3 regions of the Yoonia vestfoldensis genome follow, and region 3 is predicted to be linked to each of the others. Evidence: riboswitches for the same ligand, from Rfam matches in the RefSeq annotation. Region 3 holds a riboswitch; each other region holds the start of a gene.
The links. Region 3 has a riboswitch for thiamine pyrophosphate ahead of thiM (hydroxyethylthiazole kinase). Riboswitches for the same ligand answer to the same signal wherever they lie in the genome.
Positions count from the first base shown of each region.

Region 1: it holds a riboswitch for thiamine pyrophosphate, as region 3 does, so the genes downstream of both, thiD (bifunctional hydroxymethylpyrimidine kinase/phosphomethylpyrimidine kinase) here and thiM (hydroxyethylthiazole kinase) in region 3, are expected to answer to the same signal.
Region 2: it holds a riboswitch for thiamine pyrophosphate, as region 3 does, so the genes downstream of both, thiB (thiamine ABC transporter substrate binding subunit) here and thiM (hydroxyethylthiazole kinase) in region 3, are expected to answer to the same signal.

Region 1 is NZ_CP021431.1:2,482,865-2,488,548, forward strand. Features, by position in the region: gene LOKVESSMR4R_RS12390 (thiamine phosphate synthase) at 1-143, opposite strand, end outside; gene LOKVESSMR4R_RS12395 (thiazole synthase) at 140-901, opposite strand; gene thiS (sulfur carrier protein ThiS) at 905-1,102, opposite strand; gene LOKVESSMR4R_RS12405 (FAD-dependent oxidoreductase) at 1,092-2,072, opposite strand; gene thiD (bifunctional hydroxymethylpyrimidine kinase/phosphomethylpyrimidine kinase) at 2,065-2,868, opposite strand; TPP riboswitch at 2,933-3,030, opposite strand; partial or broken gene LOKVESSMR4R_RS12420 (helix-turn-helix domain-containing protein) at 3,359-3,646, shown strand; partial or broken gene LOKVESSMR4R_RS20590 (Mu transposase domain-containing protein) at 3,804-4,103, shown strand; gene LOKVESSMR4R_RS12430 (hydroxyacid dehydrogenase) at 4,215-5,237, opposite strand; gene LOKVESSMR4R_RS12435 (LacI family DNA-binding transcriptional regulator) at 5,352-5,684, shown strand, end outside.
Region 2 is NZ_CP021431.1:3,600,713-3,606,396, forward strand. Features, by position in the region: gene aroC (chorismate synthase) at 1-925, opposite strand, end outside; TPP riboswitch at 1,016-1,114, shown strand; gene thiB (thiamine ABC transporter substrate binding subunit) at 1,152-2,141, shown strand; gene LOKVESSMR4R_RS18050 (ABC transporter permease subunit) at 2,117-3,646, shown strand; gene LOKVESSMR4R_RS18055 (ATP-binding cassette domain-containing protein) at 3,633-4,325, shown strand; gene LOKVESSMR4R_RS18060 (cytochrome c1) at 4,379-5,245, opposite strand; gene LOKVESSMR4R_RS18065 (cytochrome b) at 5,255-5,684, opposite strand, start outside.
Region 3 is NZ_CP021431.1:2,977,198-2,982,881, forward strand. Features, by position in the region: gene thiD (bifunctional hydroxymethylpyrimidine kinase/phosphomethylpyrimidine kinase) at 1-698, opposite strand, end outside; gene thiE (thiamine phosphate synthase) at 695-1,306, opposite strand; gene thiM (hydroxyethylthiazole kinase) at 1,303-2,091, opposite strand; TPP riboswitch at 2,145-2,239, opposite strand; gene LOKVESSMR4R_RS14950 (MBL fold metallo-hydrolase) at 2,281-3,066, opposite strand; gene LOKVESSMR4R_RS14955 (hypothetical protein) at 3,068-3,745, opposite strand; gene LOKVESSMR4R_RS14960 (cysteine hydrolase family protein) at 3,742-4,356, opposite strand; gene LOKVESSMR4R_RS14965 (ABC transporter permease) at 4,370-5,170, opposite strand; gene LOKVESSMR4R_RS14970 (ABC transporter permease) at 5,170-5,684, opposite strand, start outside.

The sequences.
Region 1 (5,684 bases), 490 kb from region 3:
GCCAGTGCAGTCTGGATTTCGGCGCGCAGGTCGTCATCCTGCCGCTCTTTGATGCGCAGCTGTACCAGCCGAACTCCGAGCGGAACCGCCCGCACCACCCAATCGGCGCTGTCGAATACGGGATAGAAACGGGGCAATGTCATAGCCATGCCTTTCCGACCAAGGGCGTTGACGGCACGGCCATGTCGCGCATGCCCATGGGGCCAGAGGCTGCCGCCAAAGCGCCTGCCTGCGCTGCCATTGCAAAGGCACGCGCCATGGCCGCTGGATTGTCAGCCTCCGCTACGGCGGTGTTCAGCAGGATCGCGTCAAATCCAAGTTCCATGGCCTGCGCTGCATGGCTGGGCAGGCCAAGACCCGCGTCAATCACCATGGCGACGTCGGGAAAGGCCGCGCGCAAGGTGCGCAAGCCGTAGATACTGTTCAGACCCATCCCCGAACCGATAGGCGCGCCCCAAGGCATCAGAACCCGGCAGCCCGCATCGATCAGCCGTGCGGCCAGCACCTGATCTTCGGTGGTGTAGGGGAATACCTTGAAACCATCGGCGCAGAGCACCTCAGCAGCGTCCAGCAGACCGAAAGGATCCGGTTGCAACGTGTCAGCATTGCCGATCACCTCAAGCTTGATCCAGTCGGTCTGGAAATACTCGCGGGCCATCTGCGCGGTGGTGATCGCCTCGCGCGACGAATGGCAGCCGGCGGTATTAGGCAGCAGATGCACGCCAAGACCGCGCACCATGTCCCAGAACGCTTGGCCCGCCCCCTGTTCGCGCCGTAAGGACACGGTTGCCACCGATGCGCCGCTGCTGTGGAACGCGGCCTCCATAACGGCCGGCGAGGGATAGCGGGCCGTGCCCAGCATCATCGGCGTCTTTAACTCTATGCCATAGAAATCACGCATGCCTCAGCCCCCCTGCATCGCTGTCAAAACTTCGAGCCTGTCGCCTGTGGAAAGCGCGGTGGCATCGCGCGCCGTCGCAGGCAGGAACGTGCCGTTGAGCGCAGTGGCAACGCGCGCGCCGCCCCATCCCAGCTCCGCAAGCGCTTCGGTCACGGTCTTTGCCGCGACATCATGCTGGTCGCCGTTGACTTCAATCTGCATCAAACAAATCTCCGGTCTTGCCCGTAAAAAGATATTCCGCCGCTTGCTCTGCCAAGGCAGGTGCGAGCAGGAACCCATGTCGAAACAGGCCGTTGAGGTACAGAACCCTGCCTTTTCGCAGTATTTTCGGCACGTGATCAGCAAATGCGGGGCGCAGATCAGCACCCATTTCCACGATTTCGGCCTCAGCAAAGCGCGGGTCCAGCGCATAGGCCGCAGACAAAAGCTCCAGCGCTGAGCGCATCGTAATGGACCCGCGCGCGGCACTCTCAATCTGCGTAGCACCCAGCATGAACACGCCTTTAGCGCGGGGTACCACATAGAGCGGGTGGCGCGGATGCAGCAGCCGGATGGGCCGCGACAGCGTGATTTCATCCGAGCGCAAAACGATCATTTCGCCACGCACACCGCGCAGCCCCGGCACATCGGCCTGCGCTGACAAACCGCGGCAATCAACCACTTGACCCCTCAGGGCCGAAGGCTCGACCGTGCCGGTTTCAACCACAACGCCAGCATCTGACAGGGACTGCGTCAGATCCGCTAGGGCCAGACGCGGGTCGAGATGCGCCTCTGAGGCAAAGAACAGCCCACGCCGGTGCTGTTTCGCAAGATCGGGCTCTAGCGCCGCAATCGCGGCCGCATCGCAAAGGGTATGGCCATCCGTCCGTGAGGCAAAACGGTCCAGCTCACTTCTGTCGCGTTCTGGCGCGAGGACGAGCGTGCCATTTTTGGTCACGTGGGTCACATCCGCCCAAAGGGACGCCGCCAGTCGCCCGTGGGTCACCACCTGACGCTCAGCCGTTGTACCTTCACACTCGGGGGCCAACATACCGCCAGCCCACCACGAACAGCCATGCGGCCCGGGCGCCCCACCCCGGTCGATGAGGCGGGGATGCAGACCGCGCGCCAGACAGGACCGTGCCGCCCAAAGGCCTGCGACGCCTGCGCCAATGATCGTCACATCATTCATGGGGCCAGATCGCGTGGAAGTGGTGCACGGGGCCATGCCCATGGCCGATGTTCAAACGGTCAGCCGCCGCAATGGCCCCTTGCAGATAGGCATGCGCGGATTTTACGGCATCGGACAGGGACAGACCGCGTGCAAGGCCCGCCGCGATGGCCGCCGACAGGGTGCAGCCTGTACCATGAGTGTTTCGCGTGGGATTGCGCGAGGCCGTCAGTCGGAGCACGGCCTCGGGCGTGACCAGCAAATCTACGCAATGCGCCTCGCTGGCATGCCCGCCTTTCATCAACACCGCCCGCGGACCTAGCGTCAGGAGCGCACGACCCTGTTCCAGCATTGAGGCTTCATCGACAGCCTCGGTCGTGTCGAGCAAGCGTGCCGCTTCGGGCAGGTTCGGGGTCAGCAGATCTGCGCGCGGCAGCATTTGTGCGCGCAGCACCGCGACTGCATCATCGGCCAAGAGTGCGTCGCCGGATTTCGCCACCATCACTGGATCAAGAACGACCGGCGCAGTGTGCCCTGCCAGACCATCGACAACAGCGGCGATCGCATCCGGCCCGCCCAGCATACCCACCTTGATTGCTCCGATCGCCAGATCGTCAAAGACCGCGTCCATCTGCGCCCGGATCACCACAGGTGCCACCATCGTCACCGCTGTGACAGCTCGAGTGTTTTGCGCAGTGATCGCGGTCAGGACGCTGGTGCCATAGACACCCAAGGCACTGAATGCCTTGAGGTCGGCCTGAATACCGGCACCTCCGCCACTATCGGATCCAGCAATCGTCAACGCCTGAAAAGCCACATGAGCCCCCATTCAAAACAAGGGCCAAAAGCACAAGGATACGGTGTACGATAGGCTGCGATTGCCACAGCTTTGCTCCGTTCCCTCCGCCGGCATGACCCGGATCAGGTTCGATGGGTCAGCTTTCGCCTCTCAGCCTTTACGGCACCCCAACGGATAAGGAAAAGCTATGTCCCAGAGCACCACGTGTCAAGCCGATTGGCCTGAAGGGGCGCTGTCAAGGATTGGGAGATTGGGATGATCTGTGACCGATTCATCGATACGCTCAGAATGTGTTCCGGGTGGAAAAGACCTGCCGCGGTCTTTCATGGAAAGATGATGGAAGAAGTAGGACGGACTCCCTACCCTCAAAATCAATAGAAGTCGCAGTTCAAGTATCGCGCACAGTCGCGTAGCTGGTTGCATAAAAACAGAAAAGTTTCGTCGTTTGACTGGAAAATATCACTGTTAAGGGCAAGCAATATTGTCAGATTTAAGGGCGACGCGATAGCTCGGCGGGATGGAGACCGCCTGCCTGACCGCAATGCGGCACCTCGACGATATCGAGGCATGGTCAGCGCGGGCAGAAACCGAGATGACCCCACTCTCTGGCAGGACGCCCCCGGCCTTACGCACTGTGCTGACGGAATGGCCGCTCGTGTCCGCTCCGATGGCGGAGACCATGACTGGCACCAGCCGCGCCGCCGTTCAGCGCAACCTTACTTGGATGGAAACGCGCGGTCTGGTCCGCGAGCTCACCGGGCAGGGACGATATCGGATGTGGCGGGCGACGAACTGAAGGCCGCGGCAGACTACGCCGATCTTGTTGACGGCAGAGGTGCACTCAATAACCGGCGCGCCAGTAGGACGTGAATAAAAATGTTTGCATTTAATGCATTTGTTGCACTTATTTCATATATGGTGCCATTCTGCACTCAGCCGGAGCAGACCCCACAATTGCCAATCAACGCATCCATGCGACAACACAGCGGATTGTCGATGAACACTTCGCCGAAGAACGACCGCATTTGCTGGCTTTGCCTGCGCACCCATATGAGGCTGTTCTCACTGTCGAGCGCCGCATCAGTCATGAAGGCATGGTTTCTGTGGGGGGCAATTTCTACAGCGTGCCTGACACTGCACGCCGCCGAATTGTCGAAGTCCAGAACCATCCCGCCGCGGTGCGCATCTTCGAAGATGGTCAGTTGATCGCCAGCCATCCCATGCTGGAGGGCAAGCGGCAGCGCAGGATATCATAGCCAGATCGATTCTACCCAAATCCGATCCGTCCGATGTCAGGATTGAACACCTAACACCGTGCCTGCAAGCAACATAAACACTCGGTAGTGCCCTACCGTGACGCGCATCTAGCTCTTTTCGACCGGGCGTGACCGCATGCGTGAGACTGTCTCTCGCTCTGCGCGTTTGCAACGCATGGGCGGCAGACCCTTGTCCAGCAGCGCCATGTCTTCCAAAACCATATCACCCATCCTTTTAAATGCTATGTCGAGGGCGCCTGCCCTGTGCGCAGATCGCAGGAAACCTCGTAGTCCACGCACCGGATGATCAGGAGCGAGTGGTTCTTCAGGGAAAACATCACTGGCTGCGAGAATGTGACCTGAACGTACTGCCTCCATCAGGTCATCAAACTCTACCACATCAGCGCGACTGAGAAGGATAAAGCGCGTGCCGCGGGGCATCCGAGCAAAGGCCGCGGCATTCAGAAATCCCTTGTTCTCGCTTGTGACAGAGGCCACCACAAAGATTGTTTGGCTGGTCCGCAAGATCGTGTCGAGATCAGTGGGAATCACACCGGCTTCGCGCAGTAGGGACGGAGGCAGCCATGGGTCGAAGGCCGAAATTTCGGCTCTGAAGCCTTGCAGGAGCTTTGCAATTGCTCGCCCCAAATCGCCGAACCCGATGATTCCCACGCGCGAATTCGACAACAGCGTCGCATTTTGGTTGCCATCCCCGCCCCACAGCTCACGCCCTTCGCGGAAGGCTACATCCGCCTCGACCACATCGCGTGCAAGTGTGAGTGCCATCGCCAAACCCATCTCTGCGACGGGCTCAGAAAAGACGGCACCGGTTGTAACGACATGGATGCCGCGTTCAAACAGATGCGTATAAGGCATGTTGTTGATCAGGTTGCTTTCGACATTAAAGACGCAACGCAGTTTTGTCATAGTTTGCACGGTTTCAAGGGCAAGTGGCGGTTGCCCTAGGATATAACGTGCCTGGGCCAGGATCGATTTGTCCATGAGGTCGACATCTTCGGGGTCAACCTCGTGCAGTTCGTAATTGGCAAAGAGTTTTTCTTTGCTGTCATCACTGAAGATCAGATCAATTGATCGCGGGTGAGGCGCGGAGATAATGAGTGGTCTGTTCATGAAATTTCCCCCTTTTGTGTTGAATAAATCGGTTTACATTAAATGTAAATCGGTTTATCACAATATTACTGTCGATGCGGCGCAAGCAGCATTTGGCCTCGGGAGGAATTTTTTGTGGCGTCAAAAGCGGGAAATCGCGCATCTATTCATGATGTCGCCAGCCATGCCGGTGTATCGGCTGCGACTGTGTCGAAATTCCTGCACGGTGTCAGCACAATCAAGGCCGCAAACGTCGAAAAAATCAAAGCCGCGATCCTTGCGTTGGATTATCGCCCCGATCCTCTTGCGGCCGACTTGCGTCGGGCCAGGCGCAACATCATTGGACTGATTATACCTGATCTGCAAAGCGAGTTTTTTGGTGCGCTCGCTTCCCGCTTTGAGACATTGGCGGAGAAGGAGGGCTACAGCCTCTCGATTGCATCAAGCCATGAATCTGAGGATCGCGAG
Region 2 (5,684 bases), 620 kb from region 3:
GGGACAGAATGGATGAGGTCGGTTTCACCGCAAAGCGCACGACGATATCCTGCCCCGTGCTGATCCCGCCAAGGATGCCGCCCGCATGATTGGACGCATATTCCGGCCCGTTCGGCCCCATGAAAATCTCATCCGCGTTATCCCGCCCGGTCAGCGCGGCGGCGGCCATGCCTTCACCGATTTCGACACCTTTGACGGCGTTGATCGACATCATCGCGGCGGCCAGATCCGTGTCGAGCTTGGCATAAACCGGCGCGCCGATGCCCGCAGGCACGCCGCGCGCCACCACCTCGATGATCGCGCCGACCGAATTGTGATCATCCTTGCGCAGCCATGTCAGATAGTCGTTCCATTCCGCTGCGGCCTGCGCATCGGGACAAAAGAAATCGTTTTGGTCGATCTGGTCCCAATCCATCCGGGTGCGGTCGATCTGCTTGGTGCCCATCTGGGTCATGTAGCCTTTGATCTGCACATTTGGCGCAATCGCCTTGATCGCCTCGCGCGCCACACCGCCTGCCGCCACCCGTGACGCGGTTTCGCGCGCCGATGACCGCCCGCCACCGCGCGGATCGCGCAGCCCGTATTTCTGGTGATAGGTGATATCGGCGTGACCGGGGCGGAACGTATTCAGGATATCGCCATAATCCTTGGACCGCTGGTCGGTGTTGCGGATCATCAGCTGAATGGGCGTGCCGGTGGTGCGCCCCTCATAGACACCCGACAGGATGTCCACCGCATCGGGTTCATTGCGTTGGGTCGTGTTCTTGTTCAGACCGGGGCGGCGTTTGTCCAGCCATTGCTGGATCATCGCAGGGTCCAGCGGCACGCCGGGCGGGCAGCCATCGACCGTGGCACCCAGCGCTGGCCCGTGGCTTTCGCCCCAAGTGGTAAAGCGGAACAAATGACCGAAACTGTTGATGGACATGGCAAACCCCTGTTTGGCATCGGTCTAGCGGGCGGGGGGGGCAGGCTCAAGAGGTTTCCCTTGCGCCCCGCCGCGTTCCACCCTAGCTTGCGCCCCACCTCGGGGTGCCTTTACCGGCTGAGATGCGTTTGCAGACCCGTTGAACCTGAACCGGTTAGGACCGGCGGAGGGAAGGTATGGCAATCCCGCTATTCCCCCAATCCGCCCGTCGCATTTGGAGGATAGAATGCAAAAATCCATTTATCTGCCACTTGTTGCGGGATTTGCGCTTTGTGCCAGCGGCACCGTCGCGCAGACCCCCGTATTGCAAGTGATGACATATGACAGCTTCGTCAGCGACTGGGGCCCCGGCCCCGCGATCGAGGCCGCCTTCGAGGAAACTTGCGGCTGTGATCTACAATTCATCGGCACTGGTGATGGTGCGGCGCTGCTGGCGCGGCTCCAGTTGGAAGGTCCACGGACCGAGGCTGATATCGTGCTGGGCCTTGATACCAACCTGATCGCCGCCGCGCGTGCAACGGGCCTGTTTGCACCCCATGGTGTGACCGCTGATCTGGACTTGCCGATCACCTGGGATGATCCTGAATTCCTGCCCTTCGACTGGGGCTATTTCGCCTTTGTCGGCAATGCCGGTGCCGAAGCGCCGACATCCCTGCGCGCCTTGGCCGACAGCGATATCCGGATCGTTATTCAGGACCCCCGGTCATCCACCCCCGGTCTGGGCCTGCTGATGTGGGTCAAGACCGCCTATCCTGACAGCGCCGCCGATCTGTGGGCTGATCTGGCCGATAATATCGTCACCGTCACGCCGGGCTGGTCCGAAGCTTATGGCTTGTTCCTCGAGGGCGAGGCGGATGCCGTCCTGTCCTATACCACATCCCCCGCCTATCACCTGATCGCGGAAGAGGATGACAGCAAGCGCGCTTGGGCCTTTGACGAAGGCCATTACATGCAGGTCGAGGTCGCGGCCAAAGTCGCCGGCACCGACCAGCCGGAACTGGCGGATCAATTTCTGGCCTTCATGGTCTCGGATGCGTTCCAGTCGATCATCCCGACGACCAATTGGATGTATCCCGCCGTGATCCCCGAGGCTGGCCTGCCCGCCGGGTTCGAGACGCTGATCACCCCCGATCTGGCCCTGCTGCTGTCGCCCGAGGATGCCGCAGCGATCCGTGATACGGCGCTGGACGAATGGCGCAACGCGCTGTCGCAATAGCGCCGCGCTGGCCCGGTGCCGCAGCGGCGGCGCTGGTGCTGGTGCTGACCATTGGCACGCTGGCCGCTGTCGGCTGGCGCGCCGAATGGCAGCGCGGGCTGTCGCCTGCCGATTGGGCCGCGATCCGGTTTACTGTCACGCAGGCGCTGGTGTCCGCAGGGCTGAGTGTGCTGCTGGCAATCCCCGTCGCGCGCGCGCTTGCGCGGCGGCGGTTTCGGGGGCGGTCTTTGCTGATCACGCTGATGGGTGCGCCGTTCCTGTTGCCGGTCGTGGTGGCGGTGATCGGCTTGCTGGCGGTGTTCGGACGCGCAGGCGTGGTCAACAGCGCCCTTGCATGGCTTGGCCTGCCCGCGATCAGCATCTTCGGCTTTCACGGCGTGGTTTTGGCGCATGTCTTTTTCAACCTGCCGCTGGCGATCCGGCTGATCCTGCAAGGCTGGCTGGCGATCCCGGCGGAAAAGTTCCGCCTTGCCGCATCGCTGAACGCGCCTGTGGGCCGCTTGCTGGAATGGCCGATGCTGCGCCGGGTGGTGCCGGGGGTCTTTTTGGTGATCTTTCTGATCTGCCTGACCAGTTTCGCAGTGGCGCTGACGCTGGGCGGCGGGCCGCGTGCGACCACGGTCGAACTGGCGATCTATCAGGCGCTGCGGTTCGATTTCGATCTGGGGCGCGCGGCCTTGCTGGCCTGTGTGCAATTCGGGCTCTGCGTGGTGGCGGCGGCCATCGTCTGGCGGCTGTCCTTGGTCGATACGATGGGCACAGGGCTGGACCGTGTCGTGCAGCGCTGGGATCTGCGCTGGCCGGTGCTGGATTACCTGATGATCGGATTGGTCGCCCTGTTCCTGTTCACCCCGCTTTGCATGGTGGTCTGGCGCGGTCTGCCGGGGCTGGCGCTGCTGCCTGCCGATATCTGGGCGGCGGCGGGGCGGTCGGTGATCGTGGCGGCATGCTCTGCCCTGCTTTGCCTCTGCATGGCGCTGGCGCTGGCACTGCGCGGCGGGCGGGTCATGGAAGTTGTCGGCGTCTTGCCCTTGGCGGCGTCAGGCCTGGTTGTGGGCACGGGGGCATTCCTGCTGGTCTATCCTTTCATCAACCCCGCGCGTCTGGCCTTGCCAATCACCGTGCTGGTCAATGCGACATTGGCCTTGCCCTTTGCCTTGCGCGCGATCGGGCAGGCCGTGGACGAGGTGGCGCGGGATTATAGCCGCCTTGGTGCCAGCCTTGGCCTGTCGCGCTGGGGCTGGGTGCGGATTGTCGTGCTGCCGCGCATCCGCCGGCCCTTGGGCTTCGGGGCGGGGCTTGCCGCGGCTTTGTCGATGGGTGATCTTGGGGTCATCACGCTTTTTGCGGGCGAGGCACAGCAGACCCTGCCGCTGGCCATGTACCGGCTGATGGGTGCCTACCGGATGGAGGCTGCCGCAGGGGCCGCCCTGCTGCTGCTGGCGCTCAGTTTTGTGGCCTTCTGGATCTGCGACCGGGGAGGGCGCGGCAATGCTGATCTGTGACAAGCTGGTCTTGCAGCAGGATGATTTCCGCCTCACAGCCGATGTCACATTCGGCGCGGGCAAGATCACCGCGCTGATCGGGCCGTCGGGTGCGGGCAAATCCACCTTGCTGGCGGCGCTGGCGGGGTTTCTGGCCCCGGCCGCAGGCCGGGTGCTGTGGCAAGAGACCGAGATCACCGCCCTGCCACCCGGTGCCCGCCCGGTCAGCGCGATCTTTCAGGATAACAACCTGTTCGCGCATCTGAGCATTGCGCAGAATGTGGGGCTGGGGCTGCGCCCCGCGCTGCATCTGGGCGCGGCCGAGCGTGCAGAGGTCGACCGCGCCTTGGCATCGGTCGGGCTGGCCGGGCTGGGCGCGCGCAAACCCGCGGCGCTGTCAGGCGGACAGCAAAGCCGCGCGGCGCTGGCGCGGGTTCTGCTGGCGGACCGGCCCGTGGTGCTGCTGGATGAACCTTTTGCCGCGCTTGGGCCGGGTCTGAAGGATGATATGCTGGATCTGGTGCAAGCGACTTTGGGCGCGGCAGGGCGCACGGTTCTGATGGTCACGCATGATCCGGGTGATGCACGGCGCATCGCGGATGCGGCCTGTCTTGTCGCTGATGGGACCGTCTCTGCGCCGGTCGCAACACAGGCGTTTTTCGATGCCCCCTCTGCCGCGCTGGCGGCCTATCTGGGCTGAACGAAAAAGGCCCGCCGATCTGGCGGGCCTTTTCATTTTGGAACAAGCGGGCGTTACGCCTTTTTGTTTTTATAGGGCGCCCACAAACGCTTGTTGGTCAGATAGAGAAGCACCGACAGCAGCGTCAGGAAAATGACGCCGGTCAGGCCAGCCTGCTGGCGGGCCATCATCTTGGGCTCTGCGGTCCACATCAGAAAGGCCGCGACATCCTTTGACACTGCGACAAGATCGGTTGCACTGCCGTCTTCGTAGAAAACGTCATCGCCATAAAGCGGTGGCGCCATGGCGATCCAGCTGCCGGGTACCTTGTGGTCGCCATTTGGATATTTGCAGCTGTCCGGGAAACCGCCAGCGGCAAAAGCGATGTTGTAATATCCGTCCATCGGTTCGCCTTCGAGGGCGCATTCAGGTTCTTCCACATAGCCGGTCATCAAAGAGGCGATATATTCCGCGCCCCCCATGCCCCGGAACAGCTGTGCCAGACCGGTGCCATATGGCCCCGAAAAGCCAGCGCGTGCCTTGGCCATCAGCGTCAGATCCGGCGCATTGGACAGGTTCGACATCGGGAATTTATCGGCTGGGGTGGCGGGGCGGAAATCGCCTTCGCCGTCAAACAGGGCCTGGTCGAAAACTTCGTAGAATTCGGCATAGGCGCGCATCTGATCCTCGGGCAGGTCCGGCCCGCCGGCGTCCGACAGGTTGCGGAAGGACAGATATTGCAGGCCGTGGCAGGCTGCGCAGATTTCTGTGTAGACCTGCAAGCCGCGCTGCAGCTGCATCTGGTCGAACTGGCCGAATGGACCTTCGAACGAGAAGGCATAATCGGTCACTTCGATCTTGGCGCCCGCCGCGATGGCCTGCCCTGATGTCAGGGCAAGCGCTGCTGCGGCGGCGAGTGTGGCGTTACGGAACATATTCATTGGTCTTCCTCACTCGGCCGGATTGGCAACAGGCGCGCTGTCGCTTTTCGGCGCGTAATGCGCGTTATAGTCGTCCTCGATTGTCGCTGGCGGTGTCAGCGGCTTTTCGATGACACCAAGCAGGGGCAGGATCACCAGGAAATAGGCGAACCAGTAAACCGAGCCGACCAGCGCGATATAGGGATAGATCCCCTCTGCCGGCATGGCCCCTGCCCACATTAGGACAAAGAAATCGACGACCAGCAGCCAGAACCAATATTTGAACATCGGGCGATAGCGGCCGGACCGCACGGTCGATGTGTCCAGCCAAGGGGCCAGCGCCATCACGACGATCGCGCCGAACATCGCCAGAACGCCAAAGAATTTCGCGTCGATGATGCCAAAGGTGATCCATTGGGTGAAAATCACCAGCCAGACTTCGCCGTCAAAGGCGCGCAGG
Region 3 (5,684 bases):
GCCTGCTCCGCCGCCTGTGCCAGCGGCAGGCCCCGCCCCAGAAAGGTGGCCAGCGCCGAGGACAGGGTGCAGCCCGTGCCATGCGTGTTGCGCGTGCCGTGGCGCATGCCTGCCAGCCATGTCATGCCGCCTGCATCGGCCAGCAGGTCAGGGCAATCATCCCCCGCCAGATGCCCGCCTTTGAGCAGCACCGCACGCGGCCCCAGCGCCAGCAGCGCCAAGGCCTGCGCCGGCATCTGGTCGCGGGTGCTCGCCTCTGGCTGGTCCAGCAGATCGGCGGCTTCGGGCAGGTTGGGGGTGATGACAGCGGCCAGCGGCAGCATGGCGCGCAGGGCCGTGACAGCCTCGGCCTGTAGCAATCGGTCCCCGCTTTTGGCGACCATCACCGGGTCCAGCACGATGGGCGCATCCACCCCCTGCAAGGCATCTGACACCGCGCGGATGATCGCGGCATCGCCCAGCATCCCGATCTTGACGGCATCAATACGGATATCGGCACGGATCGCGGCAATCTGCGCTGCCACCATGTCAGGCGCAATCATCTGCACGGCTGTCACGGCTTGGGTATTCTGCGCCGTCAGCGCGGTGATCGCGGCCATGGCATAACCGCCATTGGCCGAAATCGCCTTGATATCGGCCTGAATACCAGCACCGCCCGAAGGGTCGGACCCCGCGATGGACAGGATATTGGGGATCATGCTTGCCTCCATGCCTTGACCAGCGCGCGGGTCGCGGCCTGCGGATCGGCGGTGCGGGTCACGGCGCTGACGACGGCCATACCGATGGCCCCCGCCGCCTTGACCGCCACGGCGTCATCCTCTTTCAGCCCGCCGATGGCGTAGCAGGGCAGCGATGTGCCGCCGATGATCCGCGCCAGCCCGTCAAAGCCGATAGGCGGGGCGTGGTCGGGTTTGCTGGGCGTGGCGCGAACCGGCCCGACGCCGAGGTAATCGACACCGGCGGAGATATGCGGCAGATGCGCCTCTGCCTCGACCGAGAGACCCAGCAGCATAGCCGCGCCGATGCGCGCGCGGATCAGCGCCGGATCGCCGTCGCCCTGCCCGATATGCAGGCCATGCACGCCGGTGCGGATCGCCAGATCGACACGGTCGTTGATGATCAGCCGCGCACCCTGTGCGGTGACCATCGGCAGGACATTGGCGATCAGCGCCGCCAGATCAGCGTCGCTGGCGGTCTTGTCGCGCAGCTGGATCAGGGACGCCCCGCCCAGCGCCGCCGCGCGGATCTGGGCGATCACCGGCAAGGGTGCCTGCGCGTCAGTGACCACATAGACCGGCCCCATCATGCGGGGGTGACCATTGCGCCTGCGGTCAGATCCTCGGGCGTGATCGCATATAGCCGGTCCAGAAATGCCGCTCCAAAAGCCCCCGGCCCTATGGCGGTTGCTGCCGCCTGTTCACCGGCCAGCCCGTAATAGGCCAGTGCTGCGACGGTCGCTTCCAGCACAGGCTGGCCCACGGCAAAGGCCCCGATCACGCCGTTCAGCGAACAGCCAAGGGCGGTCACCCGCGTCATCATCGGATGACCATTGGCGACACGATAGGCGGTCTTGCCATCGGTGATGTAATCGACCGGACCGGACACCGCGACCACCCCGCCCATACGCTGCGCCAGATCGGCTGCTGCGGCTTCGGCGGCGTCAACCGTGTCGGTCGTCTCTGGCCCGCGCCCGCCAGCGGACAGACCCGCCAGCGCCAGCACCTCAGAGGCATTGCCACGGATGACGCTTGGCCGCAGCGCCAATAGCTGCGCGCAGACATCCTGCCGGAACCGCGTGGCACCGACACCCACAGGGTCCAGCACCCAAGGGCGGCCCGCCTGCTGCATGACCTGTGCCGCCGTTGCCATCGCCTCGGCCCAGGCGGGGTCGAGCGTGCCGATATTGACGGTCAGCGCCTGCGACAGCGCGGCGAAGTCGCCCACTTCCTCGCGGGCATGGACCATCGCGGGGGCGGCACCTGCGGCCAGCAGCACATTGGCCATGATGTTCATGGCGACATAGTTGGTGATGTTATGGATAAGCGGCGCAGTGCTGCGCATCCGGTCAAGGTAACGGCCCGTGTCGTTCATCTTGGTCCCCCTTGGCATCGGGGGTCAGGGAACGGAACAGCCCACAAGCGGGGCTTGGCCATTCACGGACTCCCTACGCCAGCATGATCTGGTTCAGGTTCAAAGGGTGCTTCTCAGCCCGCGATTGCGGACGCCCCTGTCGTGATGCGGAACGTATCGGGTGGGGATGGCGTGTCAAGGGTGGGGTGGTCACCCCCGCCAGATCGCCTCGTACTTTGCCATGATCTGGTCCAGCCGGTCCGGACCAAAGCTTGGGTCATGGCCGCCATGCACCAGCGCGATATCCAGCGCGCGCAATTTGGCGAATGTATCCAGATAATCCGGCACCGACATGCCCGGCCCGTCATAGATCAGCGGGCCATCATAGATCGCATCGCCTGCGAACAGGACACCTGTGGCGCGTTCATATAATCCGATGCCGCCGGGCGAATGACCGGGCAGGTGGATCACCTCATAGAGATGATCACCCAGATCGACGCTGTCGCCTTCGTCAAGCAAGCCCGTCGCAGGCGCGCCGCGCAGCACATAGGATCGCGGGTCATAGCCCGCATAGGGCAGCGCGTCGATCAACACCTCATCCAAGGGCGGATAGCCTGCGTCCAGAAACGTCTGGATCAGCCGCGCGGGCATGTCGTCGCGGTAAAGCGATTTCAGACCAGAGGGTGCCGCCATCTCTGCGGCCTCGGTCGGATGCACCAGACGGGTGGCAAATTCATGCACCCCGCCGATATGGTCGATATGGGTGTGGGACGACACGCAGATGATGTCCTTGTCCGGATCGGCGCGCAACGTATCGAGGAACGGGCGCAAGGGCACGATCCCCATACCGGTATCAAGGATCATGTCACGGTCGCGGCCTTGGACCAGAAACATGTTCGCCTGTTCCAGCACATGGACATGCGGTTCCAGGATCAGCGTCACATCGGGGCCGACCTGTTTTGCGGTGAACCAGTTTTCGGCAACGGGAAGCGGCATGTCAGCAGACTTTCATCAAAGGGCGGGTTTCAATACCGCCGGTAAACAAGGGCGCGTGCCAGATGAAACGGCCCTGCGCGCGGTCCAGAACGGCTGTGCCCATGGCAAAAGGATCGGTGGCCAGTTCGGCGATGCCCTGCGCGCCGTCCCAAGTGCCCAGCGCATAAAAGCTGGTAAAGGTGTCGCGCAGCGACCGGTCCATGGGTGCGGGTCCGATGGCAAGCAGGAACCGATCATCGTTTTCGACTAGCACGCCTGTCATATCCCCCCAAGCGATGCGATGGCCGCGCAGCGGGGCGGTGGGCTGGGGGAGCCAAGCCTCGCGGTAATCGGCATGGACGCCATCCTCGATCAACACATCGCCATCGCGCCACATCGCCCCCACATCGGGGCGGGCTAAAGCACCTTGCCAATTGATCGCGCGGTGCCATGTGCATTGGCTGTCGGTCACGGTGATCTCGCCCGCGAAACCCTCGATCCGCAGCAAGGATTGCAGCACCGCCGCGTCCAGATCGGCAAGGCAGCCGCCCTGCAACGCAGGCAGATCGGCAGGCACCCGCAGATCAGCGAACAAGGCCCCCGCCTGCAACCAATGCACGCGGGTTGTCGTATCCTCGAAATCCGGCGCCCTGATCCAGTCGCGCCGCCAATGGCCTTGCAGATCGGCGGCGGTGATCACGCAGCGGCCACCTGCAAGCGGCCCAGTTCAGCAGTGATCTGGTCGGCGGTCACGACAGCACCGGTTTGCAGATATTCCATCGCTTTGAGCGACGCCTCATGCGCATCCGTGGATGACCCGCCGACGCAATCACCCACAACGCGGCAATAATAATCGCCCTGATGCCCGTCCGCGAAAGTGTAATGCACGCAGACATCGGTCAGCCCGCCGATCAGGATCAGCGTCTGCGCCTTCAGCCCTTTCAGCAGGATTTCCAGCTCTGTCCCGTAAAACGCCGAATAGCGGCGTTTGTGGATGAAGTAATCGCCGGGCTGGCGGCCCATTTCCTCAAACGCGACGGGGGTGCCGGGTTCGCCGTCCATGCAATGCACATCCTCGGTCCCGTCCAGTTCGCGGCCATAATCGACCATGTCGCGGCGGTGGATTTCCTGAATGAACACGACCGGAATACCCGCGTCATGGGCAGCATCCACAACGCGGCGCGCGCGTTCGACATTGGCGCGATAGCCGGGCATGACGGGAATGCCCGCCTTGTGATCCATGAAGGCGGATTTCTGGATATCGACGACGATCAGCACGGGCTGACCGACAAGCATGGGTTGGCGTGGCATGGTGAAACCTCCTTTAATTGCGGGATTGATCCGCGCCCATCAGACGCGGCAGATCGCCCCAACGGGCGACGGCGGAAAAGACGGCGATAGACACGGTGATGAACAGCACAGCCGCCACCGCCATCGTGGGGGTGTAGCCGTTGCGCAAGGAATTGAAGATCTGCAGCGTGACCGTCGCATAGGCCGAGGCCGAGACGAAGAACATCACGATGAATTCGTTAAAGCTGAGCACCAGCGCAAAAAAGAACCCCGAGATCGAATAGGGCAAGGTTTGCGGTAAAATCACGGTGCGGAAGGTCACCGCCTCTGTCGCGCCCATGGTGGCGGCGGCGTCCAGATGCGCGCGGTCGATGGATTGCAACCCGATAGAGATGGTGACCAAAGGCAGCGCCAGAAACAGCGTCGCATGGCTGACGATGCCGACCCAGATCGCCCCCAGACTACCCATGAAGGCCCACATGAACCCCAACCCCACGCCAAAGACGATGGGCGGCAAGGCAAATGGCAGCGACCCCAGCCCTGCCAGCATCTTGGACGCCTTGCTGCCCTTGGCCCAAAGCAGATAGGCCAGCGGCCATGCCAGCAACACGGCCAGCGTGGCCGACCCGAAAGCCACGATCAGCGAATTGCGCAAGGCGCGGACCCAGATCGTTTCGGTGATGAAGAATTCCACGAAACGCGCGAAATTGGGGTCTTCGGGCGGGAACAGCATGGTGCGCCCGCCGTTCAGCGATGCCCCCGCCACCACGATGATCGGCAAGGCCAGCACCAGCCCTGACAGCGCCATGAAGATGTGGCCCATGGTGCGGCGCATCAGCGGGCCTCCGATCTTTTGGTCAGCCATTGCGCCAGCACCAGAAACAGCGCCGCCGTGACCAGCAGGACCACCGCCTGCGCCGCCCCGAAGGGTGCGTCCAGCGTCGCCCCCCGCACGCTTTCATAGACAGCGACGGCGGTTGTCTGCTTGGCGGGTTCGGCGAAGACGACGATTGTGACATAGCTGCCCAGCAGGAACACGAACAACAACAGCATGGACCCGATTAGCGGCAGTTTCACCGAGGGCAGGATCACCGATGTCATCACCTTTGCAGGGCCTGCACCCATGGTGCGCGCGGCCTCGGTCAGGCTGGGGTCAAGGCGTGACAGGGCGGGATAAAGCAGGATCACCGCATAGGGCCAGACCAGATAGGACATGGTCAGGATCGTTGCGAATTCGGATGTCTTGAATTTCACATTGCGCGGATTGGCCAGCCCCCATTCGCGCAACACCTCGAACCAGCCGGTGCGTTTCAGCCAATCGGTCGCGCCCGAAACCTCGAACAGCATCG